4 regions of the Lysinibacillus sp. G1-3 genome follow, and region 4 is predicted to be linked to each of the others. Evidence: riboswitches for the same ligand, from Rfam matches in the RefSeq annotation. Region 4 holds a riboswitch; each other region holds the start of a gene.

Region 1 (4,242 bases), on a different contig from region 4:
GCTAGCTTATTAGTTGCTACGGCTGCTGCTGGATTTAAACCGGCAAACATTAGGGCGGGTAAGGCAATTAAGCCACCTCCACCAACGACCGCATCTACAAAGGCGGCTAAAAATCCAAAAGATATTAATAATATGACTACATTTAAATCTACTTCAAATAGCATGTTTACACCTCTTTAGATAGTTACTACTGAAATAGTAACTAAAATTCGCGGAGCTGTAAAGACTAATTTTTTCGTTGGCGTACCTTCATACCCTTCAATTATAATAGAGGAAATGGAGGGATTCGATGGAATTATTAATCGCCCAATTAAAAGAACTGGGATTCACAGAATATGAAGCTAAGGCCTATACGGCACTCGTACAAAATAGTCATGTTAGTGCCTATCAAGTAAGTAAAAACTCCGGTATCCCACGTGCAAGAATATATGACATACTTAATGGACTTGTTGAAAAAGGGTTAGTACTGAAAGAAGAAACGGCAGATCAAACGACATACTCTTCCATTCCAGTTGCTGTGTTTTTACAACAAATTGAGCAACGCTGGCAATCGAATTTCACGTCGATTAGTGATCAATTAGAAAAATTAGAGGTAAAAGAGCAGGAAGCGGAGCATAAGGTCGTTACGCTAAAAGGAAAAGGGGCAATCGTCAATTATTGTCAGTCGTTATTACAAAAAGCGGAGAAAAAAGTATTATTATCAATGTGGGAAGATATGTATGAAAAATTGCGAGAAGATATACATGAGGTCTCTCAGCGTATTCCGGTTCATGGCATTACATTGTATGTGGATGAAAATGTTGCATCGATTGACCAGCATCGCATTACTCAATATACGAGGAATGCTACTACGCCCCATTGGTTTATACTGTCTATAGATGGTCAAGAGATGATTTATGGTCACTCACCGTCCAATCAAGAAACGGCTTTTATAACAAATGACACAGTGCATATTTATTTATTAGAGGATTATATATGGCATGACGTGCTTGTCAATCGACTGTTAAAGCGCGATGATACGGAGCTTGGGGAATGGATTACAAAAGAACGTAAAGCCTTTTTCGTAGAGTGAAAATAATAAAAGAATCTACAAGCCATCATGTACAGATGGCTTGTAGATTCTTATTTTATGTTATATAAGATCTTTTATCTTAATAAAAAACTTTATCAACATTGTATTTAGCGCGGAATGTATTAACCGCGTATGTTTCGTAAATTTCACGTTCCATTGGATCATCTACTTCGTACACTTCAATTTTGAAAACTTCATCACGGTGATTTTTCATCGGTGACACATTGTCTTCGAAATGCTTTTTAATACGTTGACGAATCTTACGTGCTTTACCGACAAATAATAGTTCATTCTGTTCATTGTAGAATAAGAAAATGCCGCCATTTTCACGTGTGATTTTATGGAAATCAATAAAACCGAAATACGGTGTGATTGGTACATCACCTGGCTTTACATCTTGTTCGCGTTGGCGAATTACTAAATCTGGTTTTGGAAATTCAATTTTAATCAAACTATTCACGTTCCTCTCTGTTACTAAAGGTATATGTTAACATAATTACAGCTTGTTTACCATAAAATATATGGACTTAGCTTCAATATTAGTTTTAAACAAATTACATAATGACATGCATGGTTAATAACAAAATATTCTATGTATTGTTGATATTCTTAATTGTTCATGGTACAATTCTTTTTAATTAAATAATCTTATCAAGAGAAGTTGAGGGATTTGGCCCGATGACGCTTCAGCAACCTCTAACAAAAGTTAGAAAGGTGCTAATTCCAGCAAAGGATTTGTCCTTTGAGAGATAAGAGTGAACGTGGTAAACATCCTTCTCATTCTATCTCAAATGGAATGAGGGGGATTTTTTAATTTCATCGAAAAAAAGACTTTACGCAAGGCCTGTGTATGGAGACTAAGGCCAATAATGGGTTAACAGAGAGAAATATAAGAGAGGGGAATGCAAGATGCCAATTAATATTCCAAAAAACTTACCAGCTGGAGAACATTTACGTGAGGAAAAAATCTTCGTAATGGAAGAGGATAGAGCGAAAACTCAACAAATTCGTCCGTTAAATATCTTAATCTTTAATTTAATGCCAGAAAAAGAAAAAACAGAGCTGCAATTACTACGTTTATTAGGGAATACCCCATTACAAGTGAATATTACATTTTTGAATACTGCTACTCATGAATCGAAAAATGTTAGTAAATCACATTTACAATTATTTTATACGACGTTCGATCAAATTCGTCATCGTCGCTATGATGGCATGATTATTACGGGGGCACCAGTAGAAAAAATGCCATTTGAAGAAGTGAACTACTGGCAGGAAATTTCAGAAATTATGGACTGGTCCAAAACAAACGTAACATCGGTCCTACATATATGTTGGGGTGCTCAGGCAGCGTTATACCATCATTACGATATTGGCAAAATTGGGCTTTCTGCTAAATGCTCAGGTGTATATTCTCATGTTATTACGGATTTAACAGTGGATTTAGTACGCGGCTTTAGTGATTTGTTTACGGCACCACATTCGCGTTATACGTCTGTATCGATTGATGAAGTACGCAACCATCCTGATTTACGATTGCTCTCTTATTCAGAAGATGCTGGTGTTTTCATTGTGCAATCTAAAGACAATAAAAATATTATGATTACTGGTCACCTTGAATATGATGCAACAACTTTAGCGGATGAATATAGTCGTGATGTTGCGAAAGGATTAGATATTGAGGTACCAGTGAATTACTTCCCAAATGATGATCCAGGGAATGAACCGATTAATACATGGCGTGCCCATACACATTTGTTATTCTCGAACTGGTTGAACTACTATGTTTATCAAGAAACACCATACGAATGGGATTTTGTTGATCAAATTGAATATCATATTTAGTGCTATAGAAAAATGATGACCTTGATATTATAGGGTCATCATTTTTTCTTTTCTCATTTCCGTTCCGGTAGGGCACCTTCCTGGGGCGTCCGATGAGCCGCTTCGCTTTTGGTGATGAACAACACTGCTGTTAATTGTCTGGCGATTTTTTATTCTTTTCACTGTTTGGCGTATTTCCGGTATCGCTATCATTCTGTGTAGAATTTCCGGTATCGTTTTCACTTTTACTTTGTGTAGTATTTTCGGCATTATTATTACTTGCACTTTGAGCAGCATTCCCGCCATTGCTGTTACTATCACTTTGAGTAGAATTATCGATATTGCTACTATTTGCACTTTGAGAAGCGTTACCGCCATTGCTACTACTATCACTCTGTGTAGAATTTCCATTTTGATTTTGCGTACTACTATCACAATGCATCACATTTCCTTGATGACCATCGATTTTACGAATCTTCGCGACGATTAATAATAGGGAGGGTAATAAAATCATTATAATGAAGGATAATATTGGCCATATATCTCTATTGTAAATATCTGAATGAATAATATTCGGATGAAGAATTTGTGAAAGTCCAAGGATAATCATGCCGAGTGGTAAAATGAGCGGTCGATGATTTTTAATTTTACATATTTGTGCGATACCGATAACCGCAGCATAAAAATACATATAAGTTCTAATATAAATAGTGATAATCCACATGGCTGCCATAATCACTTCAATACGTTGTAAAAAGTCCCCAATTGAAATTCTTTGGGCTAATGCATAGCTTGGGAATGTTCGTGAAGCAGTATTTGCTGGGCCAAGGACAAGGATTGATAGTGTGATGATCGTGATTAAGACAATTCCTCCCAAAATTGCACCAATGTAAAAACCTTTTTGCGCAGATTTTTGGACGTTAACTGCGGAAGGGAAAATCGTTAATAATACGGCAAGGGGGAATGAAAAAAGACTTATAAATCGAATTATACTAAAGAATAATGATTTTTTTGGTGTTTCCATTATTGGCTGAATATTTTCAATCTGGATAGATGGTGCAATAAAAAGGACAAAGAAAATAAAAATTAATATAAATATTGCAAATAGTATTTCTGCAGAACGGGCAAAAACTTCAATTCCTAAAAATGTAGCATAAATAATGATAATACTGAACATAAATGCAAACGCCATCGTGGGTGTTTCTGGCATTATTTCTGTTTTCATGAAAATTCCAATGAAATATAATAATTCACCGGCTGAAAGTAAAGATATAATAGCAAAGCCGATTGCAGTGAATTTTCCGAAAAATCTACCTAATATCTTTTCATTAGCCTCTACAAATGTA
Region 2 (4,242 bases), on a different contig from region 4:
AAAAGAGCTGCGGCTACTAGTGCAACTGCTGAATTACTAAATCCGCTTAATGCTAATTTTAATGCATCTGATGTTCCTAGCTCTCTCGTTGGATCTTCCATTGACGGAGCTAATCCTAGTAAAACTGTAACTAGAGCAATAATCATGGCAGAGCTAACGGGATAGGATACTGCTTCTGTAACCCATAGGATGACCGCGAAAGCTAAAATAGCCAAAGCCCGTTGTCCAGCTACAGGTAAATCGCCGTTGTTCGGTAAAAAAGTTATGATGATTAGGGATGCGAAGGCTAATGCAATCCAGAGTGGCTTTAAATTACGTTTCGGTTTTGCTTGTTCAGAAGTAGACATACTTTCTCATCCTTTCTAGCATTTTCTATAACATCGACTAGTAAAATGCTTTATTAAGAAAGTAAATTGTCTATTTATTGTAAAAAAAGCTAGTGTGTTCAAATGCGCTCTAGTTATAGCGATAATGGGCAGTTACGAGAAAATCCGCGGTCATAGAAAAGACAAAAATATCCAAAAGATATTAGTTTTTCTTCTTGAATGCAGAGGTAACTTTAGGCTCAGTTCCTAGCATCAATCGTTTAATATTTTCGATATGCAAAATGATGGCTATACTAAAAAGAAATAAGGCTATAAACGTTGGGCCGACCCCAGGAATCCATAAATATGTGGCTGTACAAAAAACGAGATAAAATTCAAGTACACCGACAATTAAAAAGCTCGTCACGAAAGAAAAAATAACAAATAAAATGAGTGCAAATAAGCCAACTTTCCAATCAATCGCGAGTAATATCCCAATAATTGAAGCAGTTCCTTTGCCGCCATTGAAGCCCATATAAAATGGGAAATTATGACCTAGAATGACACCGGCTGCTACGATATAGATAAAGAGCCAAACTTGTACTTCAGTTAATTGTGTTATATCAGCAAGATAGACATGTGCACCGATTATAGCTGCAACACCTTTACCGATATCGATAAGTCCGACTAATATGCCGTATTTCCATCCAAGGGAAAGCGTGGCATTAGAGGCACCTGCATTACCAAAACCAGTCTTTTTTAAATCTACCCCAGATAAAAACTGAGCAACTTTAGAGCCATGAATGCAGCCAATCAAATAACCAACAAGAAGAAAAATGATAATGGCTTTTAACATTAAAGTCCTCCTTTCTAAATAATAAGCTCATCAATAAAAGCTAGGGATGTCATTTTAAAACGTGCCATTGTATATAAGTTGATTTCCGTTCCGACTGGACGCCCCCAGGAAAGCGCCCAGTTGGAACGGAAATCAACCCCAAGTTTTGATGATAAATCATTTATCATTAAAATAATGTATGCGTTCGTAATACGTAAAAAAGCAGACAGAAGTTTCGGAAAAAATAAAATTTTAGTGTTGACAGAGAAAATGTCTATGTTTATACTTTGTAACAACGATGGAAATTGAATCACATACTCTTATCAAGAGCGGCGGAGGGATAGGCCCTATGATGCCCGGCAACCAGTAAGTGACGAGCTTGCTAAGGTGCTAATTCCTACAGATTCTTACTTGGATCTGGCAGATAAGGGGAGGAAAACTTGCAACCGCAACCCTCTTCTTAGCTGAAGAGGGTTTTTGTTTTCTACTTAAAAAATCCTCCTCATCTCCGGTGCCATCGTAAAAAAATAACCATATGGAGGTATACAATGACAAATTTTAAACCAGAAACATTGCTGTTACACGGTGGCCAAGAGCCAGACCCGGTAACAGGATCTCGTACAGTACCCGTATATCGCTCAACGGCATTTGTTTTTAAAGACACTGCTCATGCGCAACGTCTTTTTGCCTTAGAGGAAGCTGGCAATATTTACACACGAATTACAAACCCAACTGTAGATGTTTTTGAAAAACGCGTCGCTTTATTAGAAGGCGGTACAGCAGCGGTAGCACTTTCATCTGGTGCAGCAGCTATTGCATTTTCAATTTTAAATCTAGCAGGGGCAGGTGATGAAATTGTTGCAGGTAGCTCTTTGTACGGAGGTACTTATAATTTATTCGCCAACACACTACCAAACTACGGTATTAAAACAATTTTTGTAGACGAAACAAATCCAGAAAATTTCCGAGCAGCTATTACAGATAAAACAAAAGCGGTGTTCGCTGAAATTTACGGTAACCCAAGTTTAAAAGTGCTAGACATCGAAGCAGTAGCGAATGTAGCACATGAAAACGGCTTACCATTAATTATTGATAGCACATTTGCTTCACCATATGGCTCTACACCAATTGATTTCGGTGCAGATATCGTTGTTCATTCCGCAACAAAATGGATTGGCGGCCATGGTACAACTTTAGGTGGCGTTGTTGTAGATGCAGGGAAGTTTGATTGGACTCGTGGACGCTTCCCAGGCTTTACAGAGCCAGATGCTTCTTATCACGGTTTGCGTTATGGTATTGACACAGCAGCGGCTGCATTTGCCACAAAACTGCGAGTGCAATTACTACGCGACTTTGGACCAACATTAAGTGCAGATGCAGCATTTAATTTATTACAAGGTTTAGAAACGCTTCATTTGCGTATTCCTAAACACAATGAAAATGCATTAGCGGTAGCTGAATATTTACGAAACCACCCATCTGTGGAATATGTAAATTACAATGGCTTAGAAGATTTCCCTACTCATGAGTTAGCTAAAAAGTATTTGAGAAATGGCTTCGGATCCGTGCTTACATTTGGTATTAAAGGTGGGCGTGAAGCAGGGCGTAAATTAATCGATAGTGTGAAATTATTCTCGCACGTAGCAAATGTAGGGGATGCGAAATCATTAATTATCCATCCAGCATCTACTACACATCAGCAACTATCAGCTGAGGAGCTAATCCAAACTGGCGTAACCGAGTCGCTCATTCGCTTATCCATCGGTTTAGAGGCAGTAGAGGACATTATTGCAGATTTAGAACAAGCTATTGAACAAGTAACAGCTATCCAGCAACAAGTAGAAGCCTAAATACTAAAAGACATTGACTAATGTTGTAGCGTTTACGTATTTTCCCATTCGATAGGCCTCATTTGGTAATGCGTAAAACGTTGCTACATCATCCGCTTGCCTCATTCGGTAAAGGTAACTGAAAATCTTTAAAAATAATACCTAGTAATTTGATAAGTATTGTTGACTTGTTTAATTCCTTGTTTTATACTAGGAAATAAGAAAAGCGTTCGACATTTAGTTTTCATAAGTGCTCCCCCACTTTTGAAATATATGAAGCGGAGTAGTTGCTAAGTCAGTAACTACTCTTATCTACCAATACTGATGATAAAGGAGTGTTTTAAATGGGAAATGTGTATAGTGCGCAAAACATTGCATCTTATCTTATTTATGAGTTAAATGAAGGTCATGTTTTTGTGAACAACATGTCCATTCAAAACATACTTGCATCAGTTGAGAGTAAATGGCAAGAGAACTTCGGACATTCAGCTTTTAAGGAAATTGTTTATGTCAAAGAAGAAGGCTATACAGTAAAAGAAGTTTTTGAAGCTTATGAAGGCTATGGAGCAAGTCATATCTCTCTACCAGCAACAGAGTATTACTTAAAATACGGCACGTTCCAATTAGTTGAACGTACGTATGCAATACCAAATTTTACGCTAGAGGAAATAAGACTGGTGCAACAAGCGTTAACACAATATCGTTATAAATTACTAGCAAAAGCTAGTTAAATCCCTCATATAATTATGCTCATTCTCTGCTGCTACAGAGAATGAGTTTTTTAATTAGATGTTGGAAGATATACTATTATAATTGAAAAAATTTTTATTAATATATTTCAAAAGAACAATTTTTATAAATGTATTTACATAAATATAATAGAAGAAAGACAATTATTTTTGGCTCATTACAAAAGCTGTGGATGACATTTGTTAAAATTAATACCAAGTATAAGTTGATTGGAGTGGAGGTTGGGCGCCCCCCAGGAAATCAACCCCACACAATTGTGATGATCCTTAGTTTTTATAAGAATCGTCAATATTTCTTCAATATTTTATAGATCAAGTGAAAAATCATATAATAAAAGGAATGAAAACGATTTCCTTTGCACTTCTAGGAGAAACAAATGTCCATCCTAGAAAGATTTTTCTTGTGAAATGTATGTATTTACGATACAATTTTCAATAAGTTAAATTTTGAATTATTTGAATTTGTGTGTTTCACAGACTGTATCTTCATTCAGAATATTTTTGTAGTGAGAGTGAAACACAAT
Region 3 (4,242 bases), on a different contig from region 4:
GTACTGCAGGTTTAACCGTATCTATATATGCACTAGGAGTAACTATTGGTGCACCGCTTTTAACAGCATTAACATCGCGCATAAGTCGCAAAAATGTATTACTGCTTGTTATGGTACTGTTTATTATCGGTAATTTACTTGCAGCAATAGCACCCTCATTCTCATTACTACTAACTGGGCGTGTTATTTCAGCATTAGCACATGGTGTGTTTATGTCTATTGCCTCTGTTATCGCTGCAGATGTTGTAGCGCCTAATAAACGAGCAAGCGCAATAGCTTTTATGTTCACAGGGCTAACATTAGCAACTGTCACTGGTGTCCCACTAGGAACTTTTATTGGACAAGTAACTGATTGGCGAATGTCGTTCATTTTCATTGTGATCATAGGTATTATTGGATTAATTAGTAATGCCATACTTGTTCCTAGTCAGTTATCGAAAAGCAATCCAATATCAATTCGCGATATCGGAAAAGTATTAGGGAATATACGAATGTTATTAATTCTCTTTATTACTGCCATCGGATATGGTGGCGCATTCGTAGTATATACGTATATTTCACCAATTTTAGAGCAGTATATGGGCTACTCACCTAAAGCAATAGTCGTGATTTTAGTTGTATACGGTATTTGCGTTGCCATCGGTAATACATTAGGTGGTCATTTTGCGAATAATAACCCTTTACGTTCTATCTTTATTATCCTTATCGGCTTAGCATTATCTCTACTCGGCATCAACTTCTTTTTAGAATCATCAATCGGTGGATTAATAATGGTCTTAATTATGGGACTATTTATGTTTATGAATGTACCGGGATTACAGCTTTATGCCGTTCAGATTTCAGAAAAATATATACCATCAGCTATCTCAATGGCTTCAGCATTAAATATTTCGGCCTTTAACATTGGTATTTTCCTAGGATCATACATTGGAGGAATTATCGTTCGCCAACAATCATTAGCGCATACTCCTATATACGGATTCGGCATGGTGATGATTGCTGCAGCTACTACGTTCCTATGGTTAATCTTCGATAGAAACAAACAATAGGTACGTTTCTTATAAATAAAAAATGTGAGGAAGGTGCTTTCTAAAATGCCCCTTCCTTATTGCTATTTATTAGATTCAAGGAAAGTATCATCAAAATATGCTTTAAAATTTGGATACAGATAGTCTAATGACGATAGAATATCGGCATCATCATCAAATAAAATTTCATGTTCAATTTCATATATGGCACAACTTTCTTCATCAGCATTATTATTTAAATCAATACAAATTATTTTTCCATACTCTGTATCCCACGAAAATGGAAGATATCCTAAACTGCATAATGATGGATTAAACATATCTCTTACATTATTTAAAGGATCCTCAATACTTTGGTCAGGTATTACACCAAAATAATGATGATACGTTGAAATAAAAGCTTTATACCATTCGGGAAAATTAAGTCCGAACTCTTTTTCTAACGTTTGAATATCTCCCTCCGTTACGGTGGAAGGAATCATTCTCCACACAGACCACTCTGCATCGATATCAACTACCTTCATTTCTTCAGGTACATCCGGGCACATCCACCTACAAAATCCATCTTCAGACACCTGATTATAACGTTCATAGTAAACTTCAAAACCATTTTTTATGTATGCACGAATATCCATTTTAATAACTCCTTTTGAAGAAGAATAAATTGATCGGGATTTAAGCCGTTGAACTGAGGTCCTTTTCGCTCAAGCTTTTCAAAGCACGGCCATTAACACCTAAAGTCTCTGTTGTACATAAGATAATGTATCAACTATAGGATAGGAGGAATTTAGTGTATTACAATCCTTATCCGTATTTTGTCTATCCTAATTATTATCTGGCATGGGTAATGGCAAATCAACCAACTACTCAACTACCTTCTAGACATCTAGCAATGCCTGACCCAACGAATAGAGGTCCATTTCCATCCATCAATACAGTAAAATTAAAGACTTCTGCGAAACGAATCAAAGTTATTATGCAGCAAGCACAATTACTTACGGATAAAATTGATGAATCAGAGCAATTTGCACATGATCTTATGAACGCAGCACAACAATCAAATAAAACAGAAGTTGAAAAGTTAATTGCGTCAACAGGCATTACGGTAAAATTCGATACTACCTATACACCAGATGGATTTCGTATACTATTTACTGATAGCGGCTGTTGTAAGCTAACACTAATTTTGGGTTGGTGAAAAGTTGGTCCTTTGAAGAGGGCCTCTTTTTTTTGCCTTTAGCATCTTCTTTATGAATTATAACCACGTATCCCTACTGAACTTGTAAACTATATATAAATATGCTAAAGTATTCATAAATTTCATTTCTGAAAATTCTTATATTTTATTTTCTTATCAAGAGAGACGGAGGGATTGGCCCTATGAAGTCTCAGCAACCAGCCTATAGGTATGGTGCTAATTCCAAATGGCAAAATTTAGCCTTGAAGATGAGAAGACTTACTGCATTTGCTTTGCACAAGAGTCCTCTTCTACAAGGAGGGCTCTTTTTTATTGTTGCATTCAAAATAATTAACAGAAAGCAGGGAAATATTATGGCAAACGACCTTTTACAAGCAATAAAATTATTGAAATCAAAAGAATGGGTTGATTTAACACATATATTCGGTCCAGACTCTCCTCATTTCTTTATGTTTGATGATGCAAAATTTGAAACATTATTTTCCCATGATGATGGCTTCTTTGCACAACAATTCACTTTCCCTGGGCAATACGGAACACATATCGACCCACCTATCCATTTCGTGCGAGATGCACGTTATTTAGAGGAATTGGAGCTAAAAGAACTAGTACTACCACTAATCGTTATTGATAAATCGAAGGAAGCTGAAATTAACAACGATTACACGTTAAGCATTCAAGATATTCTTAACTTTGAAGCTGAATATGGAGAAATTGAAGAAGGTACCTTCGTTGCGCTACGTACCGATTGGAGTAAACGTTGGCCAGATAAAGAGGCTTTCAGCAACAAAGATGCTGATGGCAATAATCATATTCCTGGCTGGGGATTAGAAGCGTTGCAATTTTTATTCAACGAACGAAAAGTAAGTGCGATCGGCCACGAAACTTTTGATACGGATTCAGCAACAGATTTTCGTAAAAACGGTAAGTTAGATGGCGAATATTTTGTGCTTGAGCAAGATACTTATCAAATTGAGCTTATGACAAATTTGGATAAGCTACCTCCAAAAGGCGCCGTTATATTCAATATTGTGGCAAAGCCTGAAAAAGCATCTGGATTCCCTGTCCGCTCATTTGCTATATTGCCTTAATATAGCAACAGGTCTGATTCAATACATATTGCACCAGACCTTTCTTAATCATTTATTTAGATTTTTTTCCTTTTTAGAAACACGATCAACATAAGAGCTATGAACTTAATACGATTTTTTCCATTAAATGATTTTTAGCTCACGAAGAGCATAATCAATACCATCTTCTGTTGATTTCTTTGTTACAAAATTAGCGACATTTTTTAAAGCTTCACTACCATTACCCATTGCAATACCAAAGCCGACCTGCTCTAGCATGTCGATATCATTATCTCCATCCCCAAAAGCAAGTGCTTCTTCTGTACTCAAGTCGAAATATTCTAGTACAGCTTGAACAGCAATAGACTTAGAAATATCATGTTGCAAAATATTTGTAATGTAAGGATGCCACCTTTTAAATAATAAATGAGGAAATGTAGAGGTATACTTTTTCTCAATATCCTCATCAACATATAAACACATTAAATACACCTCTTGCGTTACAATATCTTCATTGATAACGGGAAACTCCCGCAAAGATAATGTTTCTTTCATAGCTTTTAATGTTTCTTCTTCTTGGACGTTATTCATTGATAATGTTTCTGTGAAAAACGATAGACTTTGTTTATTTTCATCAGCAAAAGCCTTCACTACTTGGACCACTTCTTTGGCGACCGGTATTTTATGTATGACTTGATCTTGGTGCTTAACATATGCACCATTAGCTGTAATAAACGTCTCTATTCCTACATTTCTTAAATCCTGGCACATTGATAAAGGTCTTCCTGTAGCAGCTACAATATGAATTCCTTTATCCTTTAATTGTTGAATAGCATTCCTTGTACTTTCTTGCATACGACCATCTTCATAATTAACAAGCGTTCCATCTACGTCAAAAAATACAATTTTATAATCCATTGTTCTCTCCTTTTCATTTTGTATATTT
Region 4 (4,242 bases):
CTGTAACTGACAAGGTTTTTGTGGTTGGTCCCATAGCCCCCGCTACAAAACGTGGCCAATCGGATGTAGAAAACTCATCTACTACTTTGCGTGCAATTTCCACAGCACGTGTATTGATTTCTTCTGCCTTCGCACCAAGATCATATTCATTTAATACAAGTGGAGTACTTCCAAATGTATTTGTACAAATAATATCTGCTCCAGCTTCTAAATATTTTCTATGAACTTTTTCAAGCACATCTGGTCTAGTTAGCACGAGATTTTCATTACAGCCATCATATTCCTCGCCGCCAAAATCCTCTGGTGATAAATTTTCATTTTGTAGCATTGTACCCATTGCGCCATCAAGAATTAAAATTCGTTTCTCTAGTTGTTCTTCAATCAAGTGCTTAGCCATTTATACTTACCCCTTTTTTCTGTTCATCCAATTGCTCAATAAATTTCATCAATTCTAGTGTCATGTCATAGCGTAAAAATGGTGTGATGAGGTAAATACCATTGAAATATTCCGCTGCTACTTCTACTAATTCCTTGGCAATTGCAATCCCTTCTAGTGTTGCGCGTTCTTTATCATCGCCACATGCCTTCATACGGGCTAACACATCATCGGATAGTTTGATGCCTGGCACTTCATGATGTAAAAACTCCGCACTTTTATAGCTCGTTACTGGCATAATACCTATATAAATTGGTGTTTCTAAATGCTTTGTCGCCTCGTATATTTCCACGATTTTTTCCTTTGTATAAACAGGCTGCGAAATAAAATAATCTGCCCCATATTCAATTTTCTTCTCTAATCGAGATACCGCGCGATCTAGTACACGTACATTAGGATTAAAGGCAGCCGCTACAGAGAAATTCGCCTTTTTACGAAGTGGTTTCCCCGAGAACGATACACCTTCATTTAACTGTTTTATTAATTGGATTAGCTCCATTGAAGATACGTCATAAACGCTTGTGGCCCCTGGGAAATCGCCCACCTTCGTCGGATCTCCAGTCACTGCTAAAATATCGTGAATACCTAGTGCATTTAATCCCATTAAATGTGATTGAAGTCCAATTAAATTACGATCTCGGCATGTTATATGAGTTAACGGTCGTACCCCGTGTGTTTCTTTCAGTAAGGCACCCATTGCGACATTACTAATCCTTGGAGAAGCAAGTGAATTATCTGCCATCATGACTACATCTGCGCCCGCCTCATATATTTTTCTTGCTCCCGCAATAAAGCCTTCAATTTCTAAATGTCTTGGTGTATCTAATTCCACTATAACTGAGCGTTCTCGTTTTACTTTTACATGTAATGGTTCGTAATTTGCTGGCTCAGCCTCACGGACAATCTCTACTTTTTCTGGCTTTGCATACTTTTCTTCGACTGGAGATAACTCCTCTAAGTACTTTTTCGCTGCAGCAATATGCTTTGGTGTCGTACCACAGCAACCACCAATTAAACGTACCCCCTGATCACGAAGCTCTACAGCTGCTCGACCAAAATAATCTGCCTCCGACTCATAAACGACACGGCCATCCTCTACATCAAGAAGAGAAGCATTCGGATACGCTGACATAAATGCTTTCTTAGGAAGCTCCACACCTTCAAATGCTTGTATTGTATGGTGAGGACCTAAGCGACAGTTAACACCTACGAGATCAGCACCTAGCGCTTCAAGTTCATGTAAAGCGTTATTTAAGCTCATTCCATTTTGTAAAATTCCTGGTTCGTGCATAGAAACTTGAGCAATAATCGGTAATTTCGTTTTAGCTCGTAGCATTGCTAAAGTCGCTGTTAACTCTTCAAAATCATAATATGTCTCAAGTAAAAGGCCATCTGGATTTCCTGCAAGTAAAACGGTTGCCTGCTCATCAATTGTTGCTAAAATTCCCTCTAACGTTGCGTCGCTTTTTCGAATACCACGGATTCCCCCAATAGTACCTAAGACAAATTGTCCACCATCTGCCGCTGCTCGTTTTGCAATCGTTATAGCAGCTTCATTAAACTGCTGCACACGAGATTCTAATCCATAGCGGGCTAATTTTATGGCATTAGCTCCGTAAGTGTTCGTTTGAATAATATCGGCACCTGCCGCTATATACTCTCTATGAATCTTTTCAATTAATTCAGGTCTTTGTATATTCATTTCCTCGTGGCAATACTCCAAGCCATAGCCATATAAAACTGTACCAATTGCACCATCTGCTGTAAGAACATGCGTTTTTAACCTTTCAAGCAATCCCATAAAACTAGCCTCTCTTCCTTTATTTATAAAAATTAAAATGCAAAAAGCCTTCTTTTACATAAAAAGAAGGCTTTAACGTTTCGTCATTGTTTTTCCTTCTCATCTTCGACACTACGGTCCTCTGGATTTAGCACCTGACAATAAGTTGGTTGCTGAAGCTTCATAGGGCCAGTCCCTCAGCTTCTCTTGATAAGAATGTTGTATGAATTTTTTAAATAATTAAAAGAATCATATCGTTTACGAACGATTGAGTCAAGACTATTTCACAGAACAGAGGTAAAATCTCACGAAAAATACCATATTTTGATTTAAATCAAACAATTACGATAGTTTTTCAGCAAGCTCCTCACCAATTTTTTTACCATTTTGAATACACGCACCTATGCCCACTCCGAAATAAGAGCAACCCGCTATTGATAAATTCGGATAGTTTTTCTCAAGCTCTTGTACGAGACCTTGCAACGCTTCACGATGTGCCAAATCATACTTTGGCATTTGGTCGATCCATTTTGTCACGTCCACAATTGTTGGAGTTTCCTCAATCCCCAAGCTTTTTCTTACATCCTCTAGAGCAACCGCTGCTAACTCTTCATCTGACATCAAACGCAATCTCTCATACTCAGGGTTAATGCTCTTATAAAAAAGTCGTACAAGTAATTTTCCTTCTGCTGACGTGTGTTTCCACTTGCGACTTGTCCACGTTGCTGCATTACAAATAACATCCGAATTATGTGACACAATATAGCCTGTTCCATCCGCGGGTAATCTATTATCTGGTACATCAAACCCTAAGTAAATCGTAATGGCGGATGCAGTATTGAATTGTTCAAAATAGCCGTTCAAAGATTCATCCTGCAATAAGCTTTGTACCGCTTCATTTGGCAGTGCCATGACAACATGATTTGCTTCAATTATTTTACCGTTTGCTAATGTAACGGAGTACTGATTCTCCTGCTTTTTAACACTTATAGTGGCAATCCCTTTTATAATTTCTACATCCGTTAATGTTTCTTCAAGTCGATCAATTAATGACGATAAACCATTTTTAAATGAAATAAATTTTTTATTGGCGGCTTTCAAAAATTGTTCCCTGTTTGCATCAAAGCCTTTAATAATACTACCGTAATCGTTTTTGTAATCGATTAAATACGGTAAAGTGGAAGCAATTGAAAGTTGATTTAAATCTCCCGAGTATACACCTGCAAGTACGGGCGCTATTTGGTTTTGAACAAGCTCCTCACCTAAATAGTACGTTAAAAATTCCCCAATCGAACTTTCCTTTGTAAACTCTTCATTTGGCATGGTTAAATCCTTTAATGCTTCTTTTTTACCTTTCTCTGATACAAGCGTGCTTTCCTCTAGAGATTGTAAGCTCATAGGAATACCAAACGTTGAATCTGCTGGGATAGCATGTAGCTCATTATTTGTGAAAATATACGAAACACCCGTTTCGTTATACACAAGATTTTGTTCAAAATTAAGTTCTTCTACTAACTCCATAACACCTTTATGACGCGCTACTATAGAATCTGCTCCTGTTTCCATGATAAAGCCTTGTTCATATGCAGAGTGAAGCTTACCACCAAGGTATGTATTTTTTTCAACGAGTACAAGCTTTACATTTAAGTTTTTCTCCTGAACTTGACGTTGTAAATAATGCATCGTACACAAACCCGTAATTCCGCCACCTAATACAACTACTGTTTTCATATTAACCGCCCCTATTTTTAGTTCTTTATTTCAGTATAAACTTTTTTTATCGAAAATTACGTTAAACCCTTTACAAATTTAGCAAAAATGGAGCTATCCAGCGCATAGGATAGCTCCATTCTTTTCTATGTTCAATTAGTATATATTGAATTTAACAGCATATTTTCACCGGTATTTTTATCTACCTAGCGGATCGTATATATTAACAGTTGATATAGTGTTATTATACACTACAGTGTAAAGCATCTTTATTTTTCTTTGTCTCTTGCTTTTCACTTCATTAATTTAAATTTTG

What was found. Region 4 has a riboswitch for S-adenosylmethionine ahead of ACVYAD_RS24110 (bifunctional homocysteine S-methyltransferase/methylenetetrahydrofolate reductase). Riboswitches for the same ligand answer to the same signal wherever they lie in the genome.
Region 1: it holds a riboswitch for S-adenosylmethionine, as region 4 does, so the genes downstream of both, metA (homoserine O-acetyltransferase MetA) here and ACVYAD_RS24110 (bifunctional homocysteine S-methyltransferase/methylenetetrahydrofolate reductase) in region 4, are expected to answer to the same signal.
Region 2: it holds a riboswitch for S-adenosylmethionine, as region 4 does, so the genes downstream of both, ACVYAD_RS20550 (O-acetylhomoserine aminocarboxypropyltransferase/cysteine synthase family protein) here and ACVYAD_RS24110 (bifunctional homocysteine S-methyltransferase/methylenetetrahydrofolate reductase) in region 4, are expected to answer to the same signal.
Region 3: it holds a riboswitch for S-adenosylmethionine, as region 4 does, so the genes downstream of both, ACVYAD_RS09905 (cyclase family protein) here and ACVYAD_RS24110 (bifunctional homocysteine S-methyltransferase/methylenetetrahydrofolate reductase) in region 4, are expected to answer to the same signal.

Annotation. Positions count from the first base shown of each region.
Region 1 is NZ_JBWHYQ010000002.1:287,865-292,106, reverse strand. Features, by position in the region: gene ACVYAD_RS03355 (TSUP family transporter) at 1-164, opposite strand, end outside; gene ACVYAD_RS03350 (TrmB family transcriptional regulator) at 290-1,072, shown strand; gene ACVYAD_RS03345 (nucleotide excision repair endonuclease) at 1,152-1,523, opposite strand; SAM riboswitch class I at 1,718-1,828, shown strand; gene metA (homoserine O-acetyltransferase MetA) at 1,982-2,917, shown strand; gene ACVYAD_RS03335 (GerAB/ArcD/ProY family transporter) at 3,048-4,242, opposite strand, start outside.
Region 2 is NZ_JBWHYQ010000021.1:91,274-95,515, reverse strand. Features, by position in the region: gene ACVYAD_RS20560 (DASS family sodium-coupled anion symporter) at 1-347, opposite strand, end outside; gene ACVYAD_RS20555 (glycerol-3-phosphate acyltransferase) at 529-1,161, opposite strand; SAM riboswitch class I at 1,458-1,571, shown strand; gene ACVYAD_RS20550 (O-acetylhomoserine aminocarboxypropyltransferase/cysteine synthase family protein) at 1,689-2,990, shown strand; gene ACVYAD_RS20545 (hypothetical protein) at 3,314-3,700, shown strand.
Region 3 is NZ_JBWHYQ010000008.1:87,078-91,319, reverse strand. Features, by position in the region: gene ACVYAD_RS09920 (MFS transporter) at 1-1,049, shown strand, start outside; gene ACVYAD_RS09915 (SMI1/KNR4 family protein) at 1,112-1,663, opposite strand; gene ACVYAD_RS09910 (YuzC family spore coat inner layer protein) at 1,819-2,226, shown strand; SAM riboswitch class I at 2,377-2,481, shown strand; gene ACVYAD_RS09905 (cyclase family protein) at 2,580-3,317, shown strand; gene ACVYAD_RS09900 (Cof-type HAD-IIB family hydrolase) at 3,441-4,214, opposite strand.
Region 4 is NZ_JBWHYQ010000032.1:30,020-34,261, forward strand. Features, by position in the region: gene metH (methionine synthase) at 1-397, opposite strand, end outside; gene ACVYAD_RS24110 (bifunctional homocysteine S-methyltransferase/methylenetetrahydrofolate reductase) at 390-2,237, opposite strand; SAM riboswitch class I at 2,334-2,433, opposite strand; gene ACVYAD_RS24115 (protoporphyrinogen oxidase) at 2,559-3,947, opposite strand; gene ACVYAD_RS24120 (protoglobin domain-containing protein) at 4,228-4,242, opposite strand, start outside.